DNA from 4 places in the Streptomyces sp. NPDC036822 genome. Region 2 is predicted to be linked to each of the others. Evidence: riboswitches for the same ligand, from Rfam matches in the RefSeq annotation. Region 2 holds a riboswitch; each other region holds the start of a gene.

Region 1 (6,907 bases), on a different contig from region 2:
GCGACCGCTGAGAGCCGCCCCGTGACCCTCCGGCCGGGACTCCGGACCCGAGACGAGACGAAACGTCTTGCCAAAGAGGGCGCACCACCCTAGGATCGAGACAAGACGAAACGTCTCGTCTCGTATTACACGCGCCCCGCCGCCGACCGAAGGAATGCGCCCTTGTTCCGTGTCCTCCTCACCGACGTCGTCAAGCGCTACGACGACCGGCTCGTCCTCGACCGGGTCTCCCTCTCCGTCCGCGCCGGCGAACGCGTCGGCGTCGTCGGCGACAACGGCTCCGGGAAGTCCACCCTCCTCCGGCTCCTCGCCGGCCTGGAGGCCCCCGACAACGGCACCGTCACCGTCGAGTCCCCCGGCGGCAGCGGATACCTCGCCCAGACCCTGGACCTGCCCGGCACCGCACGCGTCGGCGACGCGGTCGACCTCGCGCTCGCCGGCGTACGGGACCTGGAGCGGCGGATCCGGACGGCCGAGGCCGCCCTGGCGCGCACGGGCGACCTCGACGGGTACGCGGAGCTGCTCGCCGCCTACGAGGCGCGCGGCGGGCGGGACGCCGACCGACGGGTCGGGACGACGCTCCGGCGGCTCGGGGAACCCCACCCGCTCGACCGCGACCGCCGGCTCGCCACCCTCTCCGGCGGGCAGCGCTCACGGCTCGCGCTCGCCGCGACGCTCGCCGCCGACCCCGAACTGCTGCTGCTCGACGAGCCGACCAACGACCTCGACGACGAGGCCGTCGCCTGGCTGGAGGAGCGGCTGCGCGCCCACCGGGGCACGGTCGTCGCCGTCACCCACGACCGGGTCTTCCTCGACCGGGTCACCACGACCGTCCTGGAGGTCGACCACGAACGGCGTCGCCTGCGGCGGTACGGCAACGGCTACACCGGCTATCTGGCCGGCCGGGCGGCCGAACGGGCGCGCTGGGAGCAGGAGTACGAGGACTGGCGGGCCGAGCTGGCGCGTCACTCGGCGCTCGCGGACGCCCACATCGACCGCTTCTCCGCGATCCCGCGCAAGGCACCGGCCTCCTTCAGCGGGGCGGGGGCCTTCCGGGCCCGGTCACGGGCGCACGGTGCGATGAGCCGCATCCGCGCGGCGCGGGAACGGCTCCAGCGGCTCACCGATCACCCGGTGGCGGCGCCACCGGAGCCGCTGCGCTTCACGGCGCGGGTCGAGGGGGAGCCGGCGGCGGTCGACCTGACCGGCGTACGGGTGGAGGGGCGGCTGCGCCTGGACTCCCTGCACCTGGGCGCCGGCGAACGGCTGCTCGTCACCGGGCCCAACGGCGCGGGCAAGACCACGCTCCTCCGGCTCCTCGCGCGCGAACTCCGCCCGGACAGCGGGTCGGTGACGGCCCCGCGCCGGGTCGGCGTGCTGCGCCAGGACCCGCCCGCCGTGCCCGACGGCCCCCGCACGGTGGCGGAGTCCTTCGGCGCGGACCGTGCCGAGGAGCTGCTCGCCCTGGGGCTCTTCACGGCGAAGGACCTGACCACCGAGGTCCGGCACCTGTCGGCCGGCGGGCGCCGCCGTCTGGAACTCGCCCACCTGGTCACCCGTCCGGCGGACCTGCTCCTCCTCGACGAGCCGACCAACCACCTCTCCCCCGGCCTGGTGGAGGAGCTCGACGCGGCCCTGGCCGTGTACCCGGGCACGCTGGTGATCGTCACCCACGACCGCCGTCTCCGGGAGGGTTTCCGGGGACGGCGTCTGGAACTGACGCCGTGGGCCGCCGCCCGGTGTCCGGCGTGAACGGCGGCCCGGGGCGTCAGTCCTCGGTGCCGTCGTCCTCCAGGTCGCCCTCGGTCTCCAGGAACACCTCGCGCAGCGCCGCAAGGACCTGCGGGTCCGGCTTCTCCCACATGCCGCGGGACTCCGCCTCCAGGAGACGCTCCGCGATGCCGTGCAGCGCCCACGGGTTGGCGTCCTTGAGGAAGGCCTGGTTCTCCGGGTCCAGGACGTACGTCTCGGTGAGCTTGTCGTACATCCAGTCGGCGACCACGCCGGTCGTGGCGTCGTAGCCGAAGAGGTAGTCGACGGTCGCCGCGAGCTCGAAGGCGCCCTTGTAGCCGTGGCGGCGCATCGCCTCGATCCACTTCGGGTTGACCACACGGGCCCTGAAGACCCGGGAGGTCTCCTCCACCAGGGTGCGGGTGCGGACCGTCTCGGGGCGGGTGGAGTCGCCGATGTACGCCTCGGGGGCCGTGCCCTTCAGCGCGCGGACGGTCGCCACCATGCCGCCGTGGTACTGGAAGTAGTCGTCGGAGTCGGCGATGTCGTGCTCGCGCGTGTCGGTGTTCTTCGCCGCCACGGCGATCCGCTTGTACGCCGTCTCCATCTCCGCCCGGGCCGGGCGGCCTTCGAGACCGCGGCCGTAGGCGTAGCCGCCCCACACGGTGTAGACCTCGGCGAGGTCCGCGTCCGTGCGCCAGTCGCGCGAGTCGATCAGCTGGAGGATCCCCGCACCGTACGTGCCCGGGCGGGAGCCGAAGATACGGGTCGTGGCGCGCCGCTCGTCGCCGTGCTCGGCCAGGTCGGCCTGGGCGTGCGCCCGTACGTAGTTGGCGTCGGCCGGCTCGTCGAGGGCGGCCGCGAGCCGGACGGCGTCGTCCAGCAGGCCGATGACGTGCGGGAACGCGTCCCGGAAGAAACCGGAGATCCGCAGGGTGACGTCGATGCGGGGGCGGCCCAGCTCGGCGAGCGGGATCGGCTCCAGGCCGTTGACGCGGCGGGACGCCTCGTCCCACAGCGGGCGGACGCCCAGCAGGGCCAGCGCCTCCGCCACGTCGTCGCCGGCCGTGCGCATGGCGCTCGTGCCCCACAGGGAGAGACCGACCGAGGTCGGCCAATCGCCGTTGTCGGTGCGGTAGCGCTCCAGGAGGGAGTCGGCGAGCGCCTGCCCGGTCTCCCACGCGAGGCGGGAGGGGACGGCCTTGGGGTCGACGGAGTAGAAGTTCCGGCCGGTCGGCAGCACGTTGACCAGCCCGCGCAGCGGCGAGCCCGACGGCCCGGCCGGCACGAAGCCGCCGTTCAAGGCGTGCACGGCGTGGGTGAGTTCGTCCGTGGTGGCGGCGAGCCGGGGCACGACCTGCTCGCAGGCGAAGCGCAGGACGTCCGCGACCTCGGGGCCGTACGCGCCGGCGATCCCGGCGACGGCGTCCACGGACCAGTCCGCGGCCTCCAGCGCCTCGACGAGCTCCCTGGCCTTCTCCTCGGCCTCGTCCGCGGTCCGCAGCGTCGCGGCCGACTCGTCGAGTCCCAGGGCCTCACGGAGGCCGGGGAGCGCCTGCGTGCCGCCCCAGATCTGCCGGGCGCGCAGGATCGACAGCACGAGGTTGACCCGCGCCTCGCCCTTCGGCGCCCCGCCGAGCACGTGCAGACCGTCCCTGATCTGCGCGTCCTTGACCTCGCAGAGCCAGCCGTCGACGTGCAGCAGGAAGTCGTCGAAGCCGTCGTCGTCGGGCCGGTCCTCCATCCCCAGGTCGTGGTCGAGCTTGGCGGCCTGGATCAGCGTCCAGATCTGGGCGCGGATCGCCGGCAGCTTCGAGGGGTCCATGGAGGAGATCTGCGCGTACTCGTCGAGCAGCTGCTCCAGGCGCGCGATGTCGCCGTAGGAGTCGGCGCGGGCCATCGGCGGCACCAGGTGGTCGACGAGCGTGGCGTGCACCCGCCGCTTGGCCTGGGTGCCCTCGCCCGGGTCGTTGACCAGGAAGGGGTAGATCAGCGGGATGTCGCCGAGCGCGGCGTCCGGGCCGCAGGCGGCGGAGAGGCCGGCGTTCTTGCCGGGCAGCCATTCGAGGTTGCCGTGCTTGCCGAGGTGGACCATCGCGTCCGCCCCGAAACCGCCGTCCTCGGCGCGGGCGGCGATCCAGCGGTAGGCGGCGAGGTAGTGGTGGGACGGCGGGAGATCGGGATCGTGGTAGATCGCGATGGGGTTCTCGCCGAAGCCGCGCGGCGGCTGGATGAGGATCAGCAGGTTCCCGCGCCGCAGGGCCGCGAGGACGATGTCGCCCTCCGGGTTGCGGGAGCGGTCCAGGAACATCTCGCCGGGCGCCGGGCCCCAGTGCTCCTCGACGTGGCGGCGCAGTTCCTCGGGCAGGGTCGCGTACCAGCGCTTGTAGTCGGCGGCCGGGATGCGGACGGGGTTGCGGGCGAGCTGCTCCTCCGTCAGCCAGTCCCGGTCGTGGCCGCCGGCCTCGATCAGGGCGTAGATCAGCTCGTCGCCGTCGCCGGAGACCAGACCGGGGATCTCGTCCTCGGGCCCGAAGTCGTACCCCTCCTCGCGCAGGCGCCGCAGCAGCGCCACGGCGGAGGCGGGGGTGTCGAGGCCGACCGCGTTGCCGATGCGGGAGTGCTTGGTCGGGTACGCGGAGAGGACCAGGGCGAGCTTCTTCTCGGCGTTCGGGATGTGCCGCAGGCGGGCGTGGCGGACGGCGATCCCGGCGACGCGGGCCGCGCGCTCGGCGTCGGCGACGTACGCGGGCAGGCCGTCCTCGTCGATCTCCTTGAAGGAGAACGGGACGGTGATGAGCCGGCCGTCGAACTCGGGCACGGCGACCTGGCTGGCGGCGTCCAGCGGGGAGAGACCCTCGTCGTTCTCCTCCCAGGCCGCGCGGGAGCCGGTGAGGCACAGCGCCTGGAGGATCGGCACGTCGAGGGCGGCGAGCGCGCCGGCGTCCCATGCCTCCTCGTCTCCGCCCGCCTGGGCCTCGGCGGGCTTGGTGCCGCCGGCCGCGAGGACGGTGGTGACGATGGCGTCGGCGCCGCGCAGCCGGTCGAGCAGCTCGGGCTCGGGGGCGCGCAGGGAGGCGACGTACAGCGGGAGCGGGCGGGCGCCGGCGTCCTCGAGGGCGTCGCACAGGGAGCCGATGAAGGCGGTGTTCCCGCTCATGTGGTGGGCGCGGTAGTAGAGCACGGCGACCGTGGGGCCGTCGGCGTTCCTCGGCTCGCGCTCCAGGGGCCCCCAGGTGGGGGCGGCGGCCGGGGCCTCGAAGCCGTGGCCGGTGAGCAGCACGGTGTCGGCGAGGAACCGGGCGAGCTGCTCCAGGTTGTCCGGGCCGCCGTGCGCCAGGTAGGCGTGGGCTTCGGTGGCGACGCCGATGGGGACCGTGGAGGCCTCCATGAGCTGGGCGTCGGGGGCCTGTTCGCCGCTGAGGACGACCACGGGGCGGGCCTGGCCGTCGGCGAGCAGGGCGTCCAGGCCGTCCTCCCAGGCGCGCAGCCCGCCGAGGAGGCGGACGACGACGAGGTCGGTGTCGTCGAGGAGGCCCGGCAGCTCGTCGAGGCCGAGGCGGGAGGGGTTGGCGAACCGGTAGGCGACCGGGCCGCCGGCCGCGCGGGCGCTGAGCAGGTCGGTGTCGGAGTGCGACAGCAACAGAATTCGCATGCGAGCGCAGGCCTTCCTCGGGGTTGTCCGCGCCCCGGGTGGTCGTGTGGACGGCGGGAGTTCCTGACTCACCCGGCCCCCGTTCCCGGGACGGGCTCACAGTGGCGGGACCGCGCCGGAATCTCACCGGGCTTCCTCCCCGGGGTCCTGGGACCCCATGCCGTCTGCATAGTAGATCCTGCGCGCGGCGGCCCGAAGGGTCGGCCGGATCCACGTGGGTATGCTCGCCGCCATGCCGCCCACCCCACCCACAACGCCCAACCAGGGCGAACCTCTCATACGGGACCGTGGCGATGCCTGCCCCGGGGCGCTGCGACTGCACCCCGCCGACGACGGCCGCCTGGCGCGATTGCGCCTGCCCGCAGGGCTGTTGACGGCGCGTCAGGTGCGGTGTCTGGCCTCGGCGGCAGACGAGCTGGGCGACGGCCGGATCAGCGTCACCTCACGGGGGAACGTGGAGCTGCGCGGCCTCGGCGAGGACTGCGGGGCGGCCCTCGCCGGGCTGCTGGCCCCGGCCGGACTGCTGCCCTCCGTGACCCACGAGCGCGTCCGGAACATCGTCGCCTCGCCCCTGGCCGGAGTCGACGGAAAAGGCTGCCAAGACGTGCAGTTGTGGGCGCGTGAGCTGGACGCCCTGCTGTGCTCGCGGGACTGGACGACGGCACTTTCCGGTCGTTTTCTCTTCGCCCTGGACGACGGGCGCGAAGACGTCGGCGGACTCGGCGCGGATGTGACGTTGTTCTCAACCTCCACGACGTCCGCGATGTCCGCGATGACGTCAGGAGCTTCCGGATCCGGCGCGCTGCTGCGGGTCGCCGGGTGCCGGGTCTTCCGGGTCGCGGCCGCCGACGCGCCCCGCGCCGCCCTCGCGGCCGCCGACGCCTTCCTGGCCGCAGCCCGTGAGGCCGGCACCGGCGCCTGGCGCGTGCGCGAACTCCCGGAGGGCGTCGGGCCGGACCTCGCGGCCGCGCTCGACCGCGCGGGCGTCCCGGCCGAACCCCTGGCGCCGGACGCCCCCGGCACGGCGGGCCCGGACGCCGACGGCGCGGGGCCGCGCCCCGGCGTCCACGCCCACCCCCTGACCGGGAAGCACGCCGTCGCCGTCGCCGTCCCGCTCGGCCGCCTCACCTCCGCGCAGCTGCGCGCCCTCGCCCCCGACGACGACGGCGGCGGTGGCGAGCTGCGGCTCACTCCGTGGCGCGGAGCCGTCGTGACCGGCCTCGCCGACCGAGCGGCCGCCGGGGCGCGGCTCGACGCGCTCGCCGAGGCCGGACTGATCACCCGCGCCGGCTCCCCGTGGCTCGGCGTGGGCGCGTGCACCGGACGGCCCGGGTGCGCCAAGTCGCTCGCCGACGTCCGGGCGGACGCGACCCCCGGCCACGGCGCGGGCGGGCTCCCCGTCCACTTCTCCGGCTGCGCACGGCGCTGCGGCCACCCCAAGGGCACCTGGGTCGACGTCGTCGCCACCGGCGACGCAACGTACGAGGTCGACGGCGTCCCCACCCCGAGAACGCAACTGGC
Region 2 (6,907 bases):
TGACCAGCCCGGCGATCGAGTCCGCCCGCAGCTCGTCCAGCGTCACGGCGGTCCCGCCCAGCTCGCGGGCGAGGTCCCCGGCGAGGCCGAGCCGCACCGGCCCGCTCTCGCAGTCCACGACGACGGCGGCGGTGCCGTCGGCGGCGTGCAGGCGCGCGGCGCGGGCGGCGAGCGCCACCGGGTCGCGGCCGCCGCCGGTCGCCCGGCCGTCGGTCACCACGACGAGCAGGGGGCGGCGCGAGGGATCGCGCAGCCGCTCGATCCGCAGGACGTCGTGGGCCTTCAGGAGCCCGGCCGACAGGGGCGTGCGGCCACCCGTCGGAAGCTGTTCGAGCCGGGCCGCGGCCGCGTCCACGGACGAGGTCGGCGGCAGCGCCACCTCGGCGTCCCGGCCGCGGAAGGTGACCAGGCCGACCTTGTCGCGGCGCTGGTAGGCGTCGAGGAGGAGGGAGAGCACGGCGCCCTTGACGGCGCTCATCCGCTGCCGGGCCGCCATCGACCCGGAGGCGTCCACGGCGAAGAGCACCAGATTGCCCTCGCGGCCCTCGCGGGTGGCCTGCCGCAGGTCGTCCCGTCGCACCACCAGGCCGGGGCCGGAGCGGCCGCGCGCCTTCTGGTGCGGGGCGGCGGCGTGCACGGTCGCGGCCAGGTGCAGCTTGGTGAGGGCGCCCCGGGGGCGTACGGCCCCGGTCGTCCTGCCGTGCTCGGTACGGGCCCGGGAGCGGCGCCCGGCCGCCCCCTCGCCCAGTCCTGGCACGCTGAGCATCTTCGTACGGAACGGTTCGGCGGCTCGGACGGCGGCGCGCTGCCCGGCGCCACCGCCGGGCGCGGGGGCCGGTCCGTTCTGTGCCGCCGGCTCGGGCTCGGTCGTCGGCTCGGGCTCCGCCTCGCGGGGCGGCTCGGCCGGACCGGCGCTCTCCGGGGACCCGTCGGGCCCCTCGCCCTGCGGCGGCACCCCGCCTCCGCCTCCACCCGGCCCGTCGTCGGGACCCTGACCGTCGGGCCCCGGACCCTCGGGATCCGGATCCGGGTCCTCGTCCTCGCCCTTGAACCGCTCCAGCGTCTCGTCCAGCTTGTCCTCGTCCAGGCCGGGCGCGTCGAAGGGGTTGCGCCGCCTGCGGTGGGGGAGCGCGAGCAGCGCGGCCTGCCGTACGTCCTCGGAGGTGACGTCCGTCCGGCCCGCCCACGCGGCGAGCGCCGTCGCCGTGCGGGCCATGACGATGTCGGCGCGCATGCCGTCCACCTCGAACGCCGCGCAGGTGGCGGCGATCTGCAGGAGCGCCGCGTCGCCGAGCCCCACCCGGGGCAGCAGGGCCCGCGCGGCCGTGATCCGGTCCCGCAGCGCGCTCTCCTCGCCCTCCCAGCGGGCGGCGAAGGCGGCCGGGTCGTCGTCGAACGCCAGCCTGCGGCGCACCACCTCGACCCGCTGCTCGGGCTCGCGGGAGGCCGCGACCTCCACGGTCAGACCGAAGCGGTCCAGCAGCTGCGGCCGCAGCTCGCCCTCTTCGGGGTTCATCGTGCCGACGAGCAGGAAGCGGGCCGCGTGCCGTACGGAGACGCCTTCGCGCTCGACGTACGAGGAGCCCATGGCGGCGGCGTCGAGGAGCAGGTCGATCAGGTGGTCGTGGAGGAGGTTGACCTCGTCGACGTAGAGGATCCCGCGGTGCGCGTCCGCGAGGAGCCCCGGCTCGAAGGCCTTCACGCCCTCGGCGAGGGCCCGTTCGATGTCCAGCGCGCCCACCAGCCGGTCCTCGGATGCGCCGACGGGCAGCTCGACCATCCGCGCGGGCCGCGCGGCGGCCGGGGCGGCCTCGTGGGGCCCGTCGGGGCAGCCGGGGTCGGGGGAGGCCGGGTCGCAGCTGAAGCGGCAGCCCGCGACGACCGGCACCTCGGGCAGCAGGTCCGCCAGCGCACGGACGGCCGTGCTCTTGGCGGTGCCCTTCTCGCCGCGTACGAGGACACCGCCCACCGCCGGGCTGACGGCGTTCAGCAGCAACGCCAGCCGCAGGTCGTCCATGCCGACGACGGCGGTGAACGGATACCGGGTGCTCATCGGGCGGTCACTCCTTCAACTCGTGGGGGTCCGGCGGGACGGGGCGTCACGGCGCGCCCGGAGGGATGAACGGCAGCCCGGGCGGCGGGCCGTTCTCGATGAGCCGCAGCAGCGCGTCCGTGTCCGCGTGCTCCTCGATCAGGTCTCCGAGGCGGTCCAGCTGCTCCTCGCGCAGGGTCCCGAAGCTCGTGTCCGGCGCCGGTACGAAACGGCGCCCGGCCGCCGCCGCGACCTCCCGCAGGAACGCCCGGCGGAAGCCGTCGCTCTCCAGCGAGCCGTGCCAGTGGGTGCCCCAGACGGAGCCGACCCGGCAGCCGTCCAGAAACGGTTCGCCGCCGTCCACCCGGGCGATGCCGTGGTGGATCTCGTATCCCTCCACCCGTTCGCCGAGCGCCTCCCCGACCGGCCGGGCCAGGGTCTTCCCGGGCGCGAACCGGACGTGGACGGGCAGCAGCCCGAGCCCGTCCACGGCGCCCGCCTTCGACTCGACGTCGTCCTCGATGCGGACGCCGAGGACCTGGAAGCCGCCGCAGATGCCGAGCACCGGCCGGCCCTCCGCCGCGCGCCGGGCCAGCGCGTCGGCGAGGCCGCGTTCCCGCAGCCAGGCCAGCGCCTTGACGGTCCCGCGCGTGCCCGGCACGACCACCAGGTCCGCGTCGACGAGCTCCTCGGCCCGGTCCACGAACCGCACGACCACGCCCGGCTCGGCCGCCAGCGCGTCCACGTCGGTGAAGTTGGACATCAGCGGCACGGCGCAGACCGCGACCCGCAGCACTTCCTCGCCGAGCGGGGGCGCCACGACCGACTCGCGCACCGCGCCCCGCAGGGAGACCCGCAGCCCGTCCTCCTCGTCGATGCCGAGGCCGTGGGCGTAGGGCAGGACGCCGTACGTCCGGCGCCCCGTGAGGCCGAGCAGCATGTCGAGCCCGGGTTCGAGCAACGAGACGTCGCCCCGGAACTTGTTCACGAGGTAACCCGCGATCAGCTCCTGGTCCTCGGGCGCCAGGAGCGCCGTCGTCCCGAAGAACTGGGCGAACACCCCGCCCCGGTCGATGTCGCCGACCACGAGCACCGGCAGCCGCGCGGCCCGCGCGATGCCCATGTTCACGATGTCCGTGCGCCGCAGGTTGATCTCGGCCGGACTGCCCGCCCCCTCGCAGATCACGGCGTCATACGTGCCCCGCAGCTCCTCCAGGCACGCGAGGACCGGCTCGAAGAGTTCCTGCCGCCGTCCTCCGTGCAGCAGCTTCCCGGGGGACGACCCGCCGGGCCCTCCGAAGAACCCCCGGGCACTCAGCTCGCCCACCGGCTTGCCCATCAGTACGACCTGGCTGGAGCGGTCGCTGCCCGGCTTCAGCAGCACCGGGTTCATCAGGGCGGTCGGCTCCACCCGCGCGGCCTGCGCCTGCATGGCCTGCGCCCGGCCGATCTCCGCGCCCTCCCTGGTCACGAAGGAGTTCAGGGACATGTTCTGCCCCTTGAACGGCGCGACCTTCACTCCTTGGCGCACCAGCCAGCGGCAGATCCCCGCCGTGACGACGCTCTTGCCCGCGTCGGACGTGGTCCCGGCGACCAGCAGCCCCCCGCCTGTCATGCGTTCCTCCGCTTCGTCGCGCCCGCCAGGGCCCGTCCGGTCACACAGACCGCCAGCGTCAGCCCGGTCACCCGGCGCGACAGCCGTACGGCACGCTCGATGTCCGCCACGTCCACGTCCCGGCCCTCCGTGTTGAGCACCGGCCGGTGTTCCACCCGGCCGCCGTACGACAGCGTCCCTCCCAGCCGCACGCCGAGCGCTCCCGCGAAGGCAGCCTCGACGGGGCCGGCGTTGGGGCTCGGATGTGCGGCCGCGTCGGCGCGCCAGGCCCGCAGCGCCCCGCGGGGGTCGCCGCCCGCGACCGCGGCGAGCACGGCCGTCAGCCGCGCTCCCGGCCAGCCGGCGAGGTCGTCGAGCCGGGCCGAGGCCCAGCCGAAGCGGCGGTACGTGGGGTTCTTGTGGCCGACCATCGCGTCCAGGGTGTTCACGGCCCGGAAGCCGACGAGCCCCGGGACACCGGCCACCGCGCCCCACACCAGGGCGCCGACGACCGCGTCGGAGGTGTTCTCGGCGACGGACTCCACGACCGCGCGGGCCATCGCGGGGCCGTCCAGGGCCTGCGGGTCGCGGCCGCACAGATGCGGCAGCCGCTCGCGCGCCACGTCCAGGTCCCCGGCGGCCAGCGCCCCGCCGATGGCCCGGGCCTCCCGGCCCAGGGTCGTGCCCCCGACGACGGCCCACACGGCGGCGGCGGTCAGGGCGGCGGACGCGGCGGGCCGGTTCCGTACCGTGCGGGCGGCGAGGGCGCCCAGGGCGGCCGTGCCGCCGACGCAGACGGCGGTGTGCAGCGCGCCCCACCCGCGGTGGTCGCGCCGCAGGAGGCTCTCGACGGCTCCGGCGGTCCTGCCGAACGCGGCGACGGGATGGCCGCGGCGCGGATCGCCGAGGAGCAGGTCCACGGCCAGGCCGACGGCGGCGCCGTACGCGAAGACGTCCGTGGACGCGAATACACCGGTGGCTGCTCTGCGGCCAGGCATGGCGCTGTGTCCTCACTCAGGGTCCGCGCCCTGGCTCGACGTGACCGGCGGTGAGAGTTCCTGGCTCCCGGGGATCAGCTCCCCGGTCACAGTGGCGGGACCGCGCCGGATTCGCACCGGACTTCCTCTTCTGCCGCCGTAAATGGCCCCGGAAGTCCACCACGCGGCGCGAACAGCCGTCAACTCACCCTTGACCTGCGGCGGGAGAGTGTGCGAAGCCCCACAACGACGACCGGGCGGGCCGCACCTTTCGGTGCGACCCGCCCGGGGGTGGTGTCGTGACGCGTCAGACGACGATCAGATAGATGCCGTACGCGACGGCCGCCGCGCAGAGCGCGAAGCAGGCGTACGCGCCGGTGCGGGCCAGGGTGGCGGAGCCTCCCTGGGCGGCGGCCTGCTCCTGCTTGGAGAGGCCGATGATGCCGAGGGTGAACAGGCCCACGAGGGCGACGGTCGCCACGAGGCTGACTCCGAAGACGGAGCCGAGAGCTGCCCAGTCGATCTTCATGTGGTTCGTCCTTACACCGCGGCGGCGGGGGCCGCGGGGGCTGCCGGGTCCGTGGGGGCCGGCGAGGGGATGGTGGTCTTGAGGTCCTCGTCCGCGACGGCGGCGACGGAACCGGCCGGCGGCGGGGTGACGGCCGCGATGGCGGTGGTCACGACGCCCGCGGGCTCGTCGAGGTCGTCGTCGGTGACGTTGTGGTGGTCGACCGGCTTGCGGCGCGAGAGCGCCCAGATGACTCCGGAGCCGGCGATCAGCAGGACGGCGACGGCAACGATGCCCCACGTGCCCTGCTTGGTGAGGAACTCGGCGCCGGCGGCGACCAGGCCCGCCGCGGGAAGGGTCAGGCCCCAGGCGATGAACATCCGGGTGGCGGTCGACCAGCGGACGACACCGCCCTTGCGGCCGAGGCCCGCGCCCATCACGGCACCCGAGCAGGACTGGGTGGTGGAGAGCGAGAAGCCCAGGTTCGAGGAGGCCAGGATGACCGTGGCGGCGCTGGTCTGGGCGGCGAAGCCCTGCTGCGGCCGCAGGTCGGTGAGGCCCTTGCCCATGGTGCGGATGATGCGCCAGCCGCCGAGGTAGGTGCCGAGCGCGATGGCGACGCCGGCGGAGACGACGACCCACATGGGGGGGTTGGAGCCGGGGGCGAGGACGCCGCCGGTGACCAGCGCCAGGGTGATGACACCCATCGTCTTCTGCGCGTCGTTGGTGCCGTGGGCGAGGGAGACGAGACCGGCGGAGGCGATCTGGCCGGCGCGGTAGCCCTTGGCCGTGTGCTTCTCGTCGGTCCGGGCGCCGATGCGGTACGTCAGGCGGGTGGCCACCATCGCGGCGAGGCCGGCGACGAGCGGCGCGGCGATCGCGGGGATGAGGACCTTGGTGACGATGGTCGAGCCGTTCACGGCCGACCAGCCGGCCGACATCACGGCCGCGCCGATGAGTCCGCCGAAGAGGGCGTGGGAGGAGCTGGACGGCAGGCCGAGCAGCCAGGTCAGCAGATTCCAGAGGATGGCGCCGACGAGCGCCGCGAAGATCACTTCGGTACGAATGCCCTGCTCGTTGATGATCCCGCCGGAGATCGTCTTGGCGACCTCCACGGACAGGAACGCGCCGACCAGGTTGAGCACGGCGGACATGGCCACCGCCGTCTTGGGCTTGAGGGCACCGGTCGAGATGGTCGTCGCCATCGCGTTGGCGGTGTCGTGGAAACCGTTCGTGAAATCGAACACGAGAGCTGTCACGACCACAATCGCGAGCAGCAGCGTGATGTGTTCCATTTACCCAGGCAATCGTTTGACGTCAGTGGCTCGTCGAACGTAAGCAACCTGGGTGAACGGAAGATGAACTGGGCCGGGCGGTGTGGTGACCCGATCCGGTGTCGGCGCATTCCGCTTACGGTCTCGGGGGCGGTTTCCGTCCACGATGCGGTCATCGCGCAACCCCGGGTAATCCGGGCTGTTCCGGGGCACATGCGACTTCGTTCCTTTCCGCCCCACACGCCCCGTGTCAGCCCGTGGACCGCGCGTGCACCGATTCAGCCGCACGAGGGACCCGCCAGAGTGACCCATGTCACTCTCCGGTGGCCGTCCGCACGTCCCCTGGGACAACGCGCCGGTCGCACGCGGTCCCCGAGCGGCGATCCGCCGCCGCGGCGCCTCCCGCCCGGCACCGCGCCCGGCCCGCCGCGCTTCCCGGGTGGCAGTACGCCGCCCGCGTACCGACACTGGGACAGTGCGCCCGGCTACAGCGACGGCAGCGGCCGTCACCACTCTGATCGG
Region 3 (6,907 bases), on a different contig from region 2:
CGATCGCGCTGGGCGTCGCGGGCCTCGTCCTCTTCCTCGCCGTCCGGTACGGCCGGCTGATCTCGCGTTTCGTCTCCAGCGACGACCCGGAGAAGCTGCTCCTCGTCGTCCTGGGTCTGACCCTGCTGGTCGCGGGCATCGCCCAGCAGCTCCAGGTCTCCGCCGCCGTCGGCGCGTTCCTCGTGGGCATCGCCCTGTCCGGGGAGGTCGCCGAGGGCGCCCACAATCTGCTGAGCCCTCTGCGGGACTTGTTCGCCGCGGTGTTCTTCGTCTTCTTCGGTCTGCACACCGACCCCGCCAGCATCCCTCCGGTCATCCTGCCCGCGCTGGCCCTCGCGCTGGTCACGGCCGGGACGAAGATCGCCACGGGCTACTGGGCCGCGCGGCGCGCGGGGATCTCCGTCAAGGGCCGCTGGCGCGCGGGCGGCACCCTGGTGGCCCGGGGCGAGTTCTCCATCGTGATCGCCGGCCTGGCCGTCACGGCGGGCATCGAGCCGGCGCTCGGCCCGCTGGCCACGGCGTACGTCCTCGTCCTGGTCATCCTCGGCCCGCTCACGGCCCGCTACACCGAACCGGTCGCCACCTACCTCACCGGGCGTCGCCGCAGGGGGACCCCCGGTCCGACGTCGACGCCGGACCGGGCCCCGGCCCTTCCCGAGGCGCTGGAGCCGGTGGACGATTCGAGTTCCGTCGGCAGGACATGAGCGAGCGACGACGGACCGGAGCCGCGGGGTGACGCGCGCGGTTCCGGTCCGTCGTCGTCCCGGGCGGTCAGCGGAGGACGGACGAGAAGGTGTCCAGCTGGATCCAGGTCACCTTGTTGGTCGTCTGCGGCCCGAAGACCGTCACGACGCCCTGGGTGTTGGCCTCGACGCGGACCGCGTTGACGCCCTGGTAGTTGTTGCGGGGGCAGATCCCGCGGGTCAGCTTGGGCGGGCGGATCGCGGCGGGCAAGGTGCCCAGCTGGGCGTCGCCGGTGAAGGAGCAGGTGACCGTGCCGCGCAGTTGCAGGTACTCGGTGCCCGCGAGCCGGATGACCCGTGCCTGCGCCGGCGCCTCGGCCACGACGCCCGGGGCGAGCGTGAGGTCCGTCCAGTCGACCAGGAGCTGACACCCTTCCGGTACGTCCGCCGCGGCGGCGGGTGCGGCGGACAGCAGCGGGGTGCCGACGACGACGGCCGGGGCGGCCAGCACCGCTCCGAGCAGGGAACGGCGGCTGGTGGTGGGGCGGTTCACGCGAGATCCTCCGGATCGGGTGGGGCGGGACGGAGACGGGGCGGGGCGGCGACGGGCAGGGGTCGTCGGGGGCCGGGACGGCGGACCGTCATCGCCAGGCGACCGAGACGCCGTCGAAATCGATCCACGTGATGGCGTTGTCGGCGGTGGCGCCGTACGCCCAGAGCGCGCCGTGGACGTCCGCCTCGACGCGGCACACGCAGCGCCCGTGGACGTTGTTGCGCGGCACGTTCTGGCGGGCCGGCCGGGTGGGGCGCAGCCGGTGCGGCAGCGTGGCGACCTTGCCGTCCGCCGTCAGACCGGGGGAACACGTGAGGGTGCCGCGCAGCTGGAGGTAGGTGGTGCCGGCCATGGCGATGAGCCGGCCGCGCGGGCGCTGGGCGCCAGGGACGGTCCCGGCTTCGAGGACGAGGTCCTCCCAGTCCGACAGCACCTTGATCCCGTCCACGGCCGGCCTGGTCGGGTACCAGCCGATCGTGACGTCGCGGGCGAACTCGCTGCCCGGCGTCGTGTTGCTGAACCCGAACAGCAGCCGCGTCTCCCCCGTCGTCGGGTCGACCTCGACGGCGAGTCCCTCGGGTTCCCGCCGCGTGAGGCCGTCGGCGCCGGTGACCACCTGCCGGTCGAGCCGCAGTCCCGTCGTCCACGAGTACGAGGTGAGGAACGTGATCCCCGGGAACTCGCTGGGGAGGGACGGGTCCTTGTCCTTGTCGTACGGCGCCCACTGGTAGACGTACAGGACGTCACCGAGGCTCGCGAAACCCTGGAAGGTGAGCTTCGGCTCCAGCGGGTAGGGCGAAGGCACCGCGGGGGTGGTGTCCTCTCCGGCGGGCACCGTGAACGTCGGGCCCACCGGTGCCCAGTCGCCGGCGGCGGCGCCCGACAGGTCGTAGCGCGTGAAGCGGCGCTCGCCGCCCTGGTGGTACATCACCGTCAGGAGGCCGTTCACCGGGTCGGTCGAGGGCCCGGTGCCGGCGGTGCTGCCGGGCGCGGTGAACTTCCGGTCCTGCGGGATCGCGGCTCCGTCGAGGACCGCCCCGTCCTCGAACCGGAACCGCGTGACGGCCTTCCCGAAGGCCGTTCCCCCGCTCGTGACATGGAGCGGGCCGACCTCGGTCCAGACGTGACTGTCGGCGCCGACCGGCTCGACGCCCATGGCGAGACCGTGGCCGAAGCCCTTCAGCTGCATCGACCCCGTACGCACGCCGGTCTGCCGGTCGATCCGGTTGAGGTACATGTTGCCGGCCGACGCCGTGGCCGAGCTCTCCACCTGGAGCACGAAGACGTGCCCGTTGACGGTGTCCGTCGCGATGGCCTGCGGAGCCGGGTTCTTCACCAGGTCCACGGTCTGGAGCAGCCTGCCGGTCACACCGGACAGGTCGATGCCGTTGGTGTCCGTGTACGCCATGTTCCCTCCCCTGGGTCCTGTCCGGACCCGACCCGTCATGATCACACGGGTGTGCGAGGGGCCGAGCGGCCCCCTCGCGACGGCGCGTGCGAGCCGGGGTGGGGAGTGCGGCACCGATCAGGCGGCACGGGTAGGGCGGTACGTCAGGCGGTACGGGTCAGCCGCCATACGTTGTCCACCCGGGTGCCGGACCTGCCGTCGGGCGAGGACAGCGCGCGCTCCACGCCCTCCAGGGTGTCCACCCGCCAGGGGTGCGGCAGGGCGAGCATCGCGAGCACGCCTTCGAGCGTGGGGAAATCGGCGTCGAACGGGTACTCGTGCTCCTCCATCCAGGAGGGCCATGCGGCGTGCATCGCGATGAGCAGGGTGCCGCCCGGCGCGACCGCTTCGGCGGCCGACCTGAACACCCCCTCCTGGTCCAGGGCGACGGGCGACTGGAGGAACTGGGCGCTCACCAGGTCGAACTCGCCCTTGGGGAAGGTCACTCCGAGTTCGTGCCGCTCGAACGCCACCCGGTCGGCGAGACCCGCGTCGGCGGCGTGGGCGGCCGCCCGCTCGAGGGCCGTGGCGGAGATGTCCACGCCGGTCACCCGCCATCCGCGCGAGGCCAGCCACAGGACGTCACCTCCCTCACCGCAGCCCAGGTCCAGGGCGGTGCCCGGCTCCAGGCCGGCCGCCTCACGGACGAGCAGCGGGTTCGGGTCACCGCTCCAGACGCGCGCGCTGGTGCTGTAGCGCTCCTCCCAGAACTCCGTCGGATCGGTGGGCTGCGGGGTCGGCATGAAGGCTCCTTCGAAGACGGTCGCTGGGTGCCGGCGGCACCTGGGCTCAGAGTCGCCAAGGCACGGGAAGACGTCAAACACGCTTGCCGATTCGGCAACTGCGCGGCGGAGCCCGGGACGTGCGCACTTTCGCTCCGCTCGCGCGGAACCGTAGGATCACCTGGTCATCACCGCGACGGGAGACAGGAAGCCGGTGCGAAACCGGCACGGTCCCGCCACTGTGACCGGGGAGTGCACCCGTCGAGACGCCACTGCGCGCACGCGTGGGAAGGCTGGGGTGTACGCCGATCCGGGAGTCAGGAAACTGGCCTGTCGCGGGCCCGATCCGAGGAGCGCGGACTCCCCAGGAGGCTTTTCTTGTACCCCAGCACGTCCGGCATGCCCGGCACACCCCCCGTATCCGGGGCGCCTCGTACGCCCGGCGCATCCCCCGCCGCCCGTCCGCGACGCCGTTCCGTGCGCGCCGCGGCCCTGGCCTTCGCCCTGTCGGGAGTCCTGCTCACCGGCTGCGGCAGCTCGCCGTCCACGGCCGCCGGCCCGAAGGGCCCCGCACCGGCCGCCAAGGGCTTCCCCGTCACCGTCGACAACTGCGGTACGCGCACCACGTACGACGAGCCGCCCTCCAGGGTGGTGACGATCCACCAGCACCCCGCGGAGCTGATGCTGGCCCTCGGACTGAAGGGCCGGATGGTCGGCACGGCGTTCCCCGACTCGGACGTCCTGCCCGCTTTCCGGAAGGACTTCGCGGCGATCCCGGAACTGGCGAAGAAGGAGCCGTCGTTCGAGTCCGTCCTCGACGCGGAACCGGACTTCGTCTACGGCGGCTACGCCAGCGCGTTCTCCGAGAGCGAGGGACGCTCGCGGAAGGCGTTCGCCGACGCCGGCATCGACACCTACCTCAACCGCGAGTACTGCGGGAAGAAGAAGGTGTCGATGACGGACACGTACGACGAGATCCGCACCATCGGCTCGCTCTTCGGCGTTCCGGAGCGCGCCGACGCGCTGGTGGCCGACCTCAGGGGCCGCGTCGCGAGGACGACGGAGGCCGTGAAGGGCGCGGCCGCCGTCCCCGTCTTCGTGTACGACAGCGGTGACAAGTCGGCGTTCACGGCGGGGGGCAAGAGCCTCGGCACCGAGGTCATCCGGCTCGCCGGGGGCGCCAACGTCTTCGCCGACCTGGACGACGTCTTCGGTGACGTCTCCTGGGAACAGGTCGTCGCCCGCAAGCCGGAGGTCATCGCCGTCTACGACTACGCGGGGGCGGACAGCGTCGAGCGGAAGAAGGAGTTCCTGCTGTCCCAGCCCGCCCTCGCCGAGGTGCCGGCGGTGCGGAACAAGCGCTTCGTGGTGCTGCCGCTGACCGCGACCCTGGTCGGGGTCCGCGCGCCGTACGCGGTGGAGGACCTCGCCCGCGGGCTGCATCCCGAGCGCTTCCGGTGACGGCCCCGGCGAACGCCGTGTCCGCCGCCGATTCCGCCCCCGTCTCCCCCGGCACCTCCGCCCGGCCCGCGGATCCGGACGTCCCCGGCCCCTCCGCCCGGGGCACGGACCCGCACCGGGGGGCCGGGGCGCGCCGCGGCGCGTTCCCCGTCGCCCTCGCCGTCCTGGCGGTCGTGCTCCTGGCGTCGATGACGGCGGGCATGGCCATCGGATCGGTGCACGTGCCTCCCGGCCAGGTGTGGGGCATCGTGACGCACGCGCTCGGTGCCGACTGGTCGGAGCCCACCTGGTCGTCGGCGCGCGAGACCATCGTGCTCGACGTCCGGGCGCCGCGCGTGCTGCTGGGGGCGGTGACGGGCGCCGGGCTCGCGGTGGTGGGCACCGCCATGCAGGCCCTCGTGCGCAATCCGCTCGCGGAGCCGTACCTCCTGGGGGTGTCCTCGGGCGCCTCGTTGGGCGCCGTCGCGGTGATCGTCTTCGGGGTGAACCTCTTCGGACCGGTCTCCCTGTCGGTCGCCGCGTTCGCCGGCGCCCTGCTGACCCTGCTCCTCGTCTACACCACGGCCCGGTCCGGCGGCCGGATCACCTCGGTGCGCCTGGTGCTCTCGGGCGTGGCGTTCGCCTCCGTCCTCACGGCGGTCATGGACGTCCTGCTGCTGACCAGTGACCGGGGCAACGAGGCGCGGGCGGTCCTCGCCTGGACCCTCGGAGGCCTGGGCGGTGTCCAGTGGGACACGCTGTGGCTGCCCGGCGCGGCGCTCGCGCTGGGCATCGCGGTCCTGCTGACGCGGACCCGTTCGCTGAACCTGCTGCTGGCGGGCGAGGAGGCGGCCGCGACGATGGGACTCGACGTGGCCCGGTTCCGGGCCCGGACGTTCGTCCTGCTCTCGCTGGTCACCGGCGTCCTGGTGGCGGCGGCCGGGCCGATCGGGTTCGTGGGGCTGATGATGCCGCACACGGTGCGGCTCTTCGTCGGCGGCGACCACCGCCGGGTGCTGCCGACGGCCGCCCTGGGCGGAGCCGTGTTCCTGGTCTGGGCGGACATCGCGGCGCGGACGATCGCGGCGCCGATGGAGATTCCCGTCGGTGTCCTCACGGCGCTGTGCGGGGGCCCGTTCTTCCTGTGGCTGATGCGCCGGGACGCCCGGCGCACGGCCGACCGGGGAGCGCCATGACGGCGGCCGAACTCGTCGTCGAGGGCGTCACGCTCACGGCGGGGGCGCACCGGCTCGTCCGGGACGTCTCGCTGACCGCCCGGCCCGGCGAGGTGATCGGCCTCGTCGGGCCCAACGGCAGCGGCAAGTCCAGTCTCCTGCGGGCCGTCTACCGCGTGCTGCGCCCGGACGGCGGGAGCGTGCGGGTGGACGGCACGGAGGTCCGGTCGATGCCGGTGCGGCGGCTCGCCCGCACACTGGCCGCCGTGGTGCAGGAGAGCGGTGCGGACTTCGACCTGACCGTGCGGGACGTGGTCTCCATGGGACGCACGCCGCACAAGCGGCTCTTCGACGGCGACACCGGTGAGGACGCCCGGATCGTCGGGGCCGCGCTGGAATCGGTGGACGCCGCCGAACTGGCCGACCGCTCCTTCGACCGGCTGTCCGGCGGTGAACGCCAGCGCGTCCTCATCGCCCGCGCACTCGCCCAGCAGCCCGCCCTGCTGGTCATGGACGAGCCGACCAACCACCTGGACATCCGCCACCAGCTGGAGGTTCTGGGTCTCGTGCGCCGGCTTGCGGCCACGGTCCTGGTCGCCCTCCACGACCTGAACCTCGCCGCCTTCTACTGCGACCGCCTCTACGTCCTGCGCAAGGGAGCGGTCACCGCCACGGGCACGCCCGCGGAGGTGCTCACCCCGGACCTGCTGCGGGGGGTGTACGGAGTGACGGCCGAGGTCGCCGTCCATCCGCGTACGGGAGCGCCGCAGGTGACGTTCCTGCCCGGGGAGGCCGACCTGCCCGCCCCCGCGCCGGGGCGCCGCTGACGAGGGCGTACGCGGGCCGAGTCCAGGGGGCCGGCTCCGAACCGCGGGGGCGCCGGATGG
Region 4 (6,907 bases), on a different contig from region 2:
GTCCCGGGACGCGGCGCGCTTCGCGCTGGCCGGCACGGAGGCCGACGTCCACGCCTGGATCGACACGGCCCGGCAGCTGGCCCAGCGGCAGGACGACCGGGAGACCGTCCTCCACATCGCCAGGACCTACAGCCCGGACATCGCCTTCGCCGCCACCGGGGCGCTGGAGAGCACGGATCCCGACGCCGCGACGACGTTCCTCACGGACGGCGTGATCAAGGCCGCCGCGACCGACAACCGCGTGCTGATCAACCGCGTGCTGGCCGGCAACCCCGGCCGCGCGGTGCAGGAGGCGGCGTACGCGGCCCTGGACGCGGGGACTCCCGCGGCCCTGCACCAGTTCCTCGCCCTGACGTTCGAGAAGGCCCAGCGCGAGGACGACGCCGTGGCCACCTCGACGCTCCTCCACACCGGCGGGCGCTACACCCAGGCGTACGCCCAGGCGGCGATGGAGGGCCCGGCCTGGATGCGCCGCAACTTCGTCGCGTCGGTCCAGTTCGACACCGCCCAGCTGGACTACGACTCCGACACCCACATCGCGGCCATGCAGGGCGCGATCGCCGCGGCAGCCAAGATCGCGCACAAGGCGCAGGAGGACGCCGCCCGTGCCCAGGAGGCGGCGGCCAAGGCCCGTAACGCTGCCGCCGAGGCGGTGCAGTGGGCGCAGAAGGCGCAGTTGTCGGCGGAGAAGGCCGCCGGCGCCGCGCAGCAGGCCAACTCGTACGCCAACGACGCGGAGGAGTCGGCGGCGAACGCGCAGAGGTCGGCCGACAAGGCGAAGCAGGCGGCCTCCGTCGCCCGCACGGCCTCGCGCTCGGCCAACTACTCCGCCACGCGGGCCGGCGAATCCGCCCGCAGCGCGATCGCCTCCGCCAACGCCGCCCAGGCGTCGGCCGCGTCCGCCTACGCCTCCGCCATTCAGGCGGGCAAGAACAGCCGGGAAGCGGCGACCGCGGCGGCCGAGGCGCACCAGATCGTGGTGCAGAAGCGCGCGACGGAGGCCGCGGCGGCCGCCAGGCAGGCGGCCGAGGAGGCGCGCGCCTCCAAGCAGGCGGGTACCAACCCTGCCGACACCGCCGAGTACGACACCGTGAAGGACGACGGCGGTCCGTGGTGGACGGATGCCAAGAAGTGGGCCGACTACCTGCACACGGCCGGCATGGTCACCGGGCTCGTGGGCGTCGGGGTGGGCGTCGCGGGCATCGTGATCCCGCCCGCGGCGCCGGTCCTCCTGCCGATCGGTTTCGGGCTCGGTGTCTTCGGCACCGTGCTCGACGGTGGCAGCGCGATCGCCTACGGCATCGGCTACGGCTGGACCAGCGCGGAGTTCAAGAAGCAGCTCTCGATCACGGCCCTGGGCATCGTCACCCTCGGCCAGTCGAGGTGGATCCATGCCGCGGAGGGCGGCGTGAAGGTCGTCAAGCACCTGTCGGAGCTGGGGTCGGAGGCCGTCGCGCCGATCGTCAGCTGGCTGAGCGGCAAGAAGAAGCACTGACGCGGTAGCGGACCGCACGGAAGGCGCCTGACCGGAACGGACCCGGTCAGGCGCCTTCTCGGCGTGCCCGGAACCGGAGTCCGGAGGGACGGCACGTCCACCGGGCCGGGAGACGGAAGGAGACGGGAGCCGGCCGCGCCGCCTCCGATGCGGCGCGGCGGTCGTCGGAGGGAGGCGGGGTCGGCACGGCAGGTGACGCGGGAGGCGCGCCTGGGGAAGGGTGACGGGGGGGAAGGACACAGCCGGAACCGCACCGACGAGCGCTGCCAGGAGAGAGAGTCATGAGAATGCTGATCAACGTCCCGGAGACCGTGGTCGCCGACGCGCTGCGGGGCATGGCGGCCGCGCATCCCGAGCTCGTCGTGGATGTCGAGAACCGTGTCGTCCTGCGGCGGGACGCGCCGGTCGCCGGGAAGGTCGCCCTGGTGTCCGGGGGCGGGTCCGGGCACGAGCCGTTGCACGCGGGGTTTGTGGGGCCGGGGATGCTGGCGGCGGCGTGCCCGGGCGAGGTCTTCACGTCACCCGTGCCGGACCAGATGGTGCGGGCCGCCGCCGCGGTGGACAGCGGGGCGGGGGTGCTGTTCGTCGTCAAGAACTACACCGGGGACGTGCTCAACTTCGAGATGGCCGCCGAGCTCGCCGAGGACGAGGGCATCCAGGTCGCCAAGGTCCTGGTCGACGACGACGTGGCCGTGACGGACAGCCTCTACACCGCCGGGCGGCGCGGCACGGGCGCGACGCTCTTCGTGGAGAAGATCGCGGGAGCCGCCGCCGAAAAGGGCGCTCCGCTGGAGCGCGTCGAGGCCCTCGCCCGGCGGGTGAACGAGCGGTCGCGCTCCTTCGGCGTGGCGCTGAGCGCCTGCACGACACCCGCGAAGGGCAGCCCCACCTTCGACCTGCCGAAGGGCGAGCTGGAGTTGGGGATCGGCATCCACGGCGAGCCGGGGCGGGAGCGGCGCGCGATGATGACCTCGCGGGAGATCGCGGACTTCGCCGTCGATGCCGTACTGGACGACCTGCGGCCGTCGGGTCCCGTCCTCGCACTGGTCAACGGCATGGGAGCCACGCCGCTGCTCGAGCTGTACGGGTTCAACGCCGAGGTGCAGCGGGTGCTCGGCGAGCGCCGGGTCCCGGTCGCCCGCACGCTCGTCGGGAACTACGTGACCTCCCTCGACATGGCCGGCTGCTCGGTGACGCTCTGCGAGGCCGACGAGGAACTGCTACGCCTGTGGGACGCGCCCGTGCGTACGGCTGCGCTGCGCTGGGGCCGGTGAGAAGGAGAGTGCCCGACGTGACCGGACCGACCGAACCGACCGAACCGACCGAAGCGACCGCAACACCCGTACCGAACGCGCCGACCGCACCGGCCGGCCCCGGCAGCGCCGCCGAGGCCGCCGAGGCCGCCGAGGCCTACGCGTCGGCCGAGGCCACCCGACCGACAGCGGCCCGCGGGGCCGACGCGCTCGACGCCGCGTTCTTCCTGCGCTGGCTGGCGGTCGCCGCGGCCGCCGTCGACCGGGAGGCGGACCGACTGACCGACCTCGACTCCGCGATCGGCGACGCCGACCACGGAGCCAACCTCAGGCGGGGTTTCGCCGCCGTGACGGACGTCCTGGCGAAGGAACCTCCCGCGACGCCGGGAGGTGTGCTCACCACCGCCGGACGACAGCTGATCTCGACCGTCGGCGGCGCCTCAGGACCGCTGTACGGGACGCTCCTGCGCCGCACCGGCAAGGCGCTCGGCGAGACCCCGACCGTGACGCGCGAGGCGTTCGCCGACGCGCTGGCGGCCGGGGTCGCCGCCGTCGCGCAGCTCGGTGGAGCGCGTGTCGGCGACAAGACGATGCTGGACGCGCTCGTCCCGGCGGCCGAGGCGCTGCGCGCGTCCTTCGGAGCGGCCCGGGCCGCGGCCGAGGAGGGTGCGCTGGCGACCGTGCCGCTCCGGGCGCGCAAGGGCCGCGCCAGCTATCTGGGCGAACGCTCGATCGGGCACCAGGATCCGGGCGCCACCTCGTCCGCGCTGCTGATCGCCGCCCTCGCGGAGGTGGTCCCGTGACCGGCGGCCGGGTCGGCATCGTCCTCGTCTCGCACAGCGCCGCCGTGGCCTCGGCCGTCGCCGAACTCGCCCGGGGCCTCTCCGGTGGCGGCGCCACCGCGCCGATCCTGCCCGCCGGAGGGACTCCGGACGGCGGTCTCGGCACCAGCTCCGAACTGATCGCCGAGGCGGCGAAGGCGGTCGACCAGGGCGCCGGTGTCGCCCTGCTGGTCGATCTGGGCAGCGCCGTACTGACCGTCAAGGCGCTCCTCGCCGAGGGCGACGAACTTCCGGAGGGTGCGCGGCTCGTGGACGCGCCCTTCGTCGAGGGCGCGATCGCCGCGCTCGTCACGGCCACGGCGGGCGGGGATCTGGCCGCCGTGGAGGGGGCGGCCGCGGAGGCGTACACGTACCGAAAGGAGTGAGAGAGGGCGCGAGAGACTCGTCACACACCGTCCGCACGGGCCTCCGTGTTGTGATGCGCCTGGTCAACCCACTAATGTCACAGCGCCTTGGTGTACGGGAAACCGGTGCGGTACCGGTGCGGCCCTCGCCACTGTGATCGGGAAGTCCGGCTCCACCCTCTGGGGGGAAGACCCTTCAGGGGAGCCACTGCACCACCGCGGGAGACCGTTGCGGTGTGGGAAGGCGGAGCCGCGACGGCATGACCCGTCAGCCAGGAGACCGGCCAAGGTGCGTTGTCCATCCACGAGGTGCTGGAGAGGGTCTCCCGATCATGCATATAGCCGAGGGCTATCTACCCCCCGTGCACGCGGCCGCCTGGGGCGTCGCGTCCGCCCCCTTCGTCGTCCACGGCGTTCGTGCCCTGACCCGCGAGGTCAAGGCCCATCCCGAGTCCACCCTGCTGCTGGGTGCGGCCGGTGCGTTCACCTTCGTTCTGTCCGCTCTCAAGCTCCCTTCGGTGACGGGGAGTTGCTCCCACCCCACCGGCACGGGGCTGGGGGCGATCCTGTTCCGGCCGCCGGTGATGGCGGTCCTGGGCACGATCACCCTGCTGTTCCAGGCCCTGCTGCTCGCGCACGGCGGGCTCACCACGCTCGGCGCCAACGTGTTCTCGATGGCGATCGTCGGGCCCTGGGCCGGGTACGGGGTGTACCGGCTGCTGCGGCGGTTCGAGGTGCCGCTGATGGTGAGCGTGTTCTTCGGAGCGTTCGTCGCCGACCTCTCCACGTACTGCGTCACGAGCGTCCAGCTCGCGCTGGCCTTCCCGGACCCGGGCAGCGGCGTCGTGGGCGCGCTCGCCAAGTTCGGCGGCATCTTCGCCGTCACGCAGCTGCCGCTGGCGGTCAGCGAGGGGCTGCTCACGGTGCTCGTGATGCGGCTGCTGACGCAGTCCAGCAAGGGCGACCTGACCCGGCTCGGGGTGCTGCTCCCGGGCGACCGGAAGACCGAGAAGGCGGAGGCGAGCGCGTGATGAGCCGTAACGCCAAGATCAACACGCTGCTGCTGCTCGTCGTGGCGGCCCTGGCCGTGCTCCCGCTGATGCTAGGCCTCGGTGACCACAAGGAGGAGCCCTTCACCGGCGCCGACGGCGAGGCGGAGGTGGCGATCACGGAGATCGCTCCCGACTACGAGCCGTGGTTCAGCCCGCTCTACGAGCCTCCGTCCGGCGAGATCGAGTCGGCGCTGTTCTCGCTCCAGGCCGCCCTCGGCGCCGGTGTCCTGGCCTACTACTTCGGGCTGCGCAAGGGCCGCAGGCAGGGCGAGGCCCGAGCCGGGGCGAAGCCGCCGGCGAAGCCGTCCGGCGACGAGTAGGCGCGGATGCTGCCGATCGACGCGGCGGCGCACAGCAGTCGCTGGCGCCGCCGTCATCCGTGCGAGAAGGCGGCTCTGGGTTTCGGCCTGACGCTGTGCGCGGTGTGCCTGCCGCCGTGGCCGGGAGCCGTGCTCGTCGCCGCGGCCACCCTCGCGGTCCTCCTCGGTCCGGCCGGTGTCCCGGGACGCCAGCTGTGGCGGGCGTTCCGCATTCCGCTGGGCTTCTGCGTGACGGGCGCGGTTCCTCTGCTGTTCGAGGTGGGCGGCCCGCGCGGTGTCGTCGCCCTGGCACCGGACGGTCCGGTGCACGCGGGCGAGCTGCTGCTACGGACCGCGGCCGCCTCCCTGGGGGTGCTGCTTTTCGCGTTCACCACGCCCGTATCGGACGTGCTTCCCCGGCTGGTCCGGGCGGGGGTGCCGGCCCCCGTCGTGGACGTCGCCCTCGTGATGTACCGGATCAGCTTCCTGCTCCTCGACGCGATGGCGAAGATCCGCCAGGCGCAGGCGGCCCGGCTGGGGCTGACCACACGGGCGGCGACCTGGCGCTCGCTCGCCGGGCTCGGGGCGACGGCGTTCGTGCGCGCCTTCGACCGGGCGCAGCGCCTGCAGACCGGGCTGGCGGGGCGCGGGTACGACGGGACCCTGCGGGTCCTGGTGCCCGCCGCCGCCGTCTCGCGCCGCTTCCTGGCGGCGACGGCCGGGCTGCTCGTCGGTCTCGTCGCGCTCACTCTCGTACTGGAAAGGTCCCTGCCGTGAGTCTTCGTTCCCCTGTCGTGGAACTGGTGAGGGCGGGCTTCGCCTACGAGGACGGGCCCGCGGTCCTCGACGGGATCGACTTCGCCGTACCGGAGGGGCGGTCGCTGGCCCTGCTCGGCAGGAACGGCAGCGGCAAGACGACGCTGCTGCGGCTGCTCAGCGGTGGTCTGCGGTGCGCGAGCGGCGCGCTGCGGCTCGACGGCGAGGAGGTGTCGTACGACCGCAAGGGGCTGACCCGGCTGCGGACGACGGTCCAGCTGGTCGTGCAGGACCCCGACGACCAGCTGTTCGCGGCCTCGGTGGGTCAGGACGTGTCGTTCGGACCGATGAACCTGGGGCTGCCGGAGGAGGAGGTACGGCTCCGGGTGCGCGAGGCGCTGGAGGCGCTGGACATCGTGGCCCTGGAGGACCGGCCGACCCATCTGCTGTCGTACGGGCAGCGCAAGCGGGCGGCGATCGCGGGCGCGGTGGCGATGCGGCCGCGCGTACTGATCATGGACGAGCCGACGGCCGGGCTCGATCCGCACGGTCAGGAGCGGCTGCTCGAGGTGCTGGGGCGGCTGCGGGACGCGGGGACGACGGTGGTCATGGCGACCCACGACGTGGATCTGGCCCTGCGCTGGGCGGACGAGGCGGCGGTCCTCGCCCCGGACGGCCTGCGGACCGGGCCGGTGACCGACCTCCTCGCGGACGACGCGCTGCTCGCCTCGGCACGGCTCCGTCAGCCGTGGGGCATGGCCGTCGCCCGGCTGCTGCGCGCCCACGGCCTGCTGGCCGCCGACGCTGACGGCCCCCGCACGGCGGAGGAGCTGGACGCCTGGGCCGGGGTGGGCAGCCCGTAACGG

The links. A riboswitch is a leader RNA that binds a small molecule or an ion and turns the genes downstream of it on or off. The one in region 2 is predicted to bind cobalamin.
Region 1: it holds a riboswitch for cobalamin, as region 2 does, so the genes downstream of both, cobN (cobaltochelatase subunit CobN) here and ACZ68P_RS00295 (cobalamin biosynthesis protein) in region 2, are expected to answer to the same signal.
Region 3: it holds a riboswitch for cobalamin, as region 2 does, so the genes downstream of both, ACZ68P_RS28370 (ABC transporter substrate-binding protein) here and ACZ68P_RS00295 (cobalamin biosynthesis protein) in region 2, are expected to answer to the same signal.
Region 4: it holds a riboswitch for cobalamin, as region 2 does, so the genes downstream of both, ACZ68P_RS14475 (energy-coupling factor ABC transporter permease) here and ACZ68P_RS00295 (cobalamin biosynthesis protein) in region 2, are expected to answer to the same signal.

The regions. Positions count from the first base shown of each region.
Region 1 is NZ_JBVJPY010000003.1:385,349-392,255, reverse strand. Features, by position in the region: gene ACZ68P_RS09295 (nucleoside hydrolase) at 1-11, shown strand, start outside; gene abc-f (ribosomal protection-like ABC-F family protein) at 163-1,752, shown strand; gene cobN (cobaltochelatase subunit CobN) at 1,769-5,386, opposite strand; cobalamin riboswitch at 5,425-5,563, opposite strand; gene cobG (precorrin-3B synthase) at 5,607-6,907, shown strand, end outside.
Region 2 is NZ_JBVJPY010000001.1:51,157-58,063, reverse strand. Features, by position in the region: gene ACZ68P_RS00305 (putative cobaltochelatase) at 1-2,053, opposite strand, end outside; gene ACZ68P_RS00300 (cobyric acid synthase) at 2,100-3,647, opposite strand; gene ACZ68P_RS00295 (cobalamin biosynthesis protein) at 3,644-4,624, opposite strand; cobalamin riboswitch at 4,660-4,800, opposite strand; gene ACZ68P_RS00290 (hypothetical protein) at 4,911-5,132, opposite strand; gene ACZ68P_RS00285 (inorganic phosphate transporter) at 5,144-6,406, opposite strand; gene ACZ68P_RS00280 (alpha/beta hydrolase) at 6,861-6,907, shown strand, end outside.
Region 3 is NZ_JBVJPY010000015.1:118,099-125,005, forward strand. Features, by position in the region: gene ACZ68P_RS28350 (cation:proton antiporter) at 1-704, shown strand, start outside; gene ACZ68P_RS28355 (hypothetical protein) at 772-1,236, opposite strand; gene ACZ68P_RS28360 (hypothetical protein) at 1,325-2,644, opposite strand; gene ACZ68P_RS28365 (class I SAM-dependent methyltransferase) at 2,788-3,426, opposite strand; cobalamin riboswitch at 3,573-3,753, shown strand; gene ACZ68P_RS28370 (ABC transporter substrate-binding protein) at 3,805-4,866, shown strand; gene ACZ68P_RS28375 (FecCD family ABC transporter permease) at 4,884-6,041, shown strand; gene ACZ68P_RS28380 (ABC transporter ATP-binding protein) at 6,038-6,847, shown strand.
Region 4 is NZ_JBVJPY010000005.1:273,668-280,574, reverse strand. Features, by position in the region: gene ACZ68P_RS14495 (ALF repeat-containing protein) at 1-1,495, shown strand, start outside; gene dhaK (dihydroxyacetone kinase subunit DhaK) at 1,777-2,769, shown strand; gene dhaL (dihydroxyacetone kinase subunit DhaL) at 2,976-3,551, shown strand; gene ACZ68P_RS14480 (PTS-dependent dihydroxyacetone kinase phosphotransferase subunit DhaM) at 3,548-3,955, shown strand; cobalamin riboswitch at 4,027-4,237, shown strand; gene ACZ68P_RS14475 (energy-coupling factor ABC transporter permease) at 4,267-4,965, shown strand; gene ACZ68P_RS14470 (energy-coupling factor ABC transporter substrate-binding protein) at 4,965-5,306, shown strand; gene cbiQ (cobalt ECF transporter T component CbiQ) at 5,313-6,062, shown strand; gene ACZ68P_RS14460 (ATP-binding cassette domain-containing protein) at 6,059-6,904, shown strand.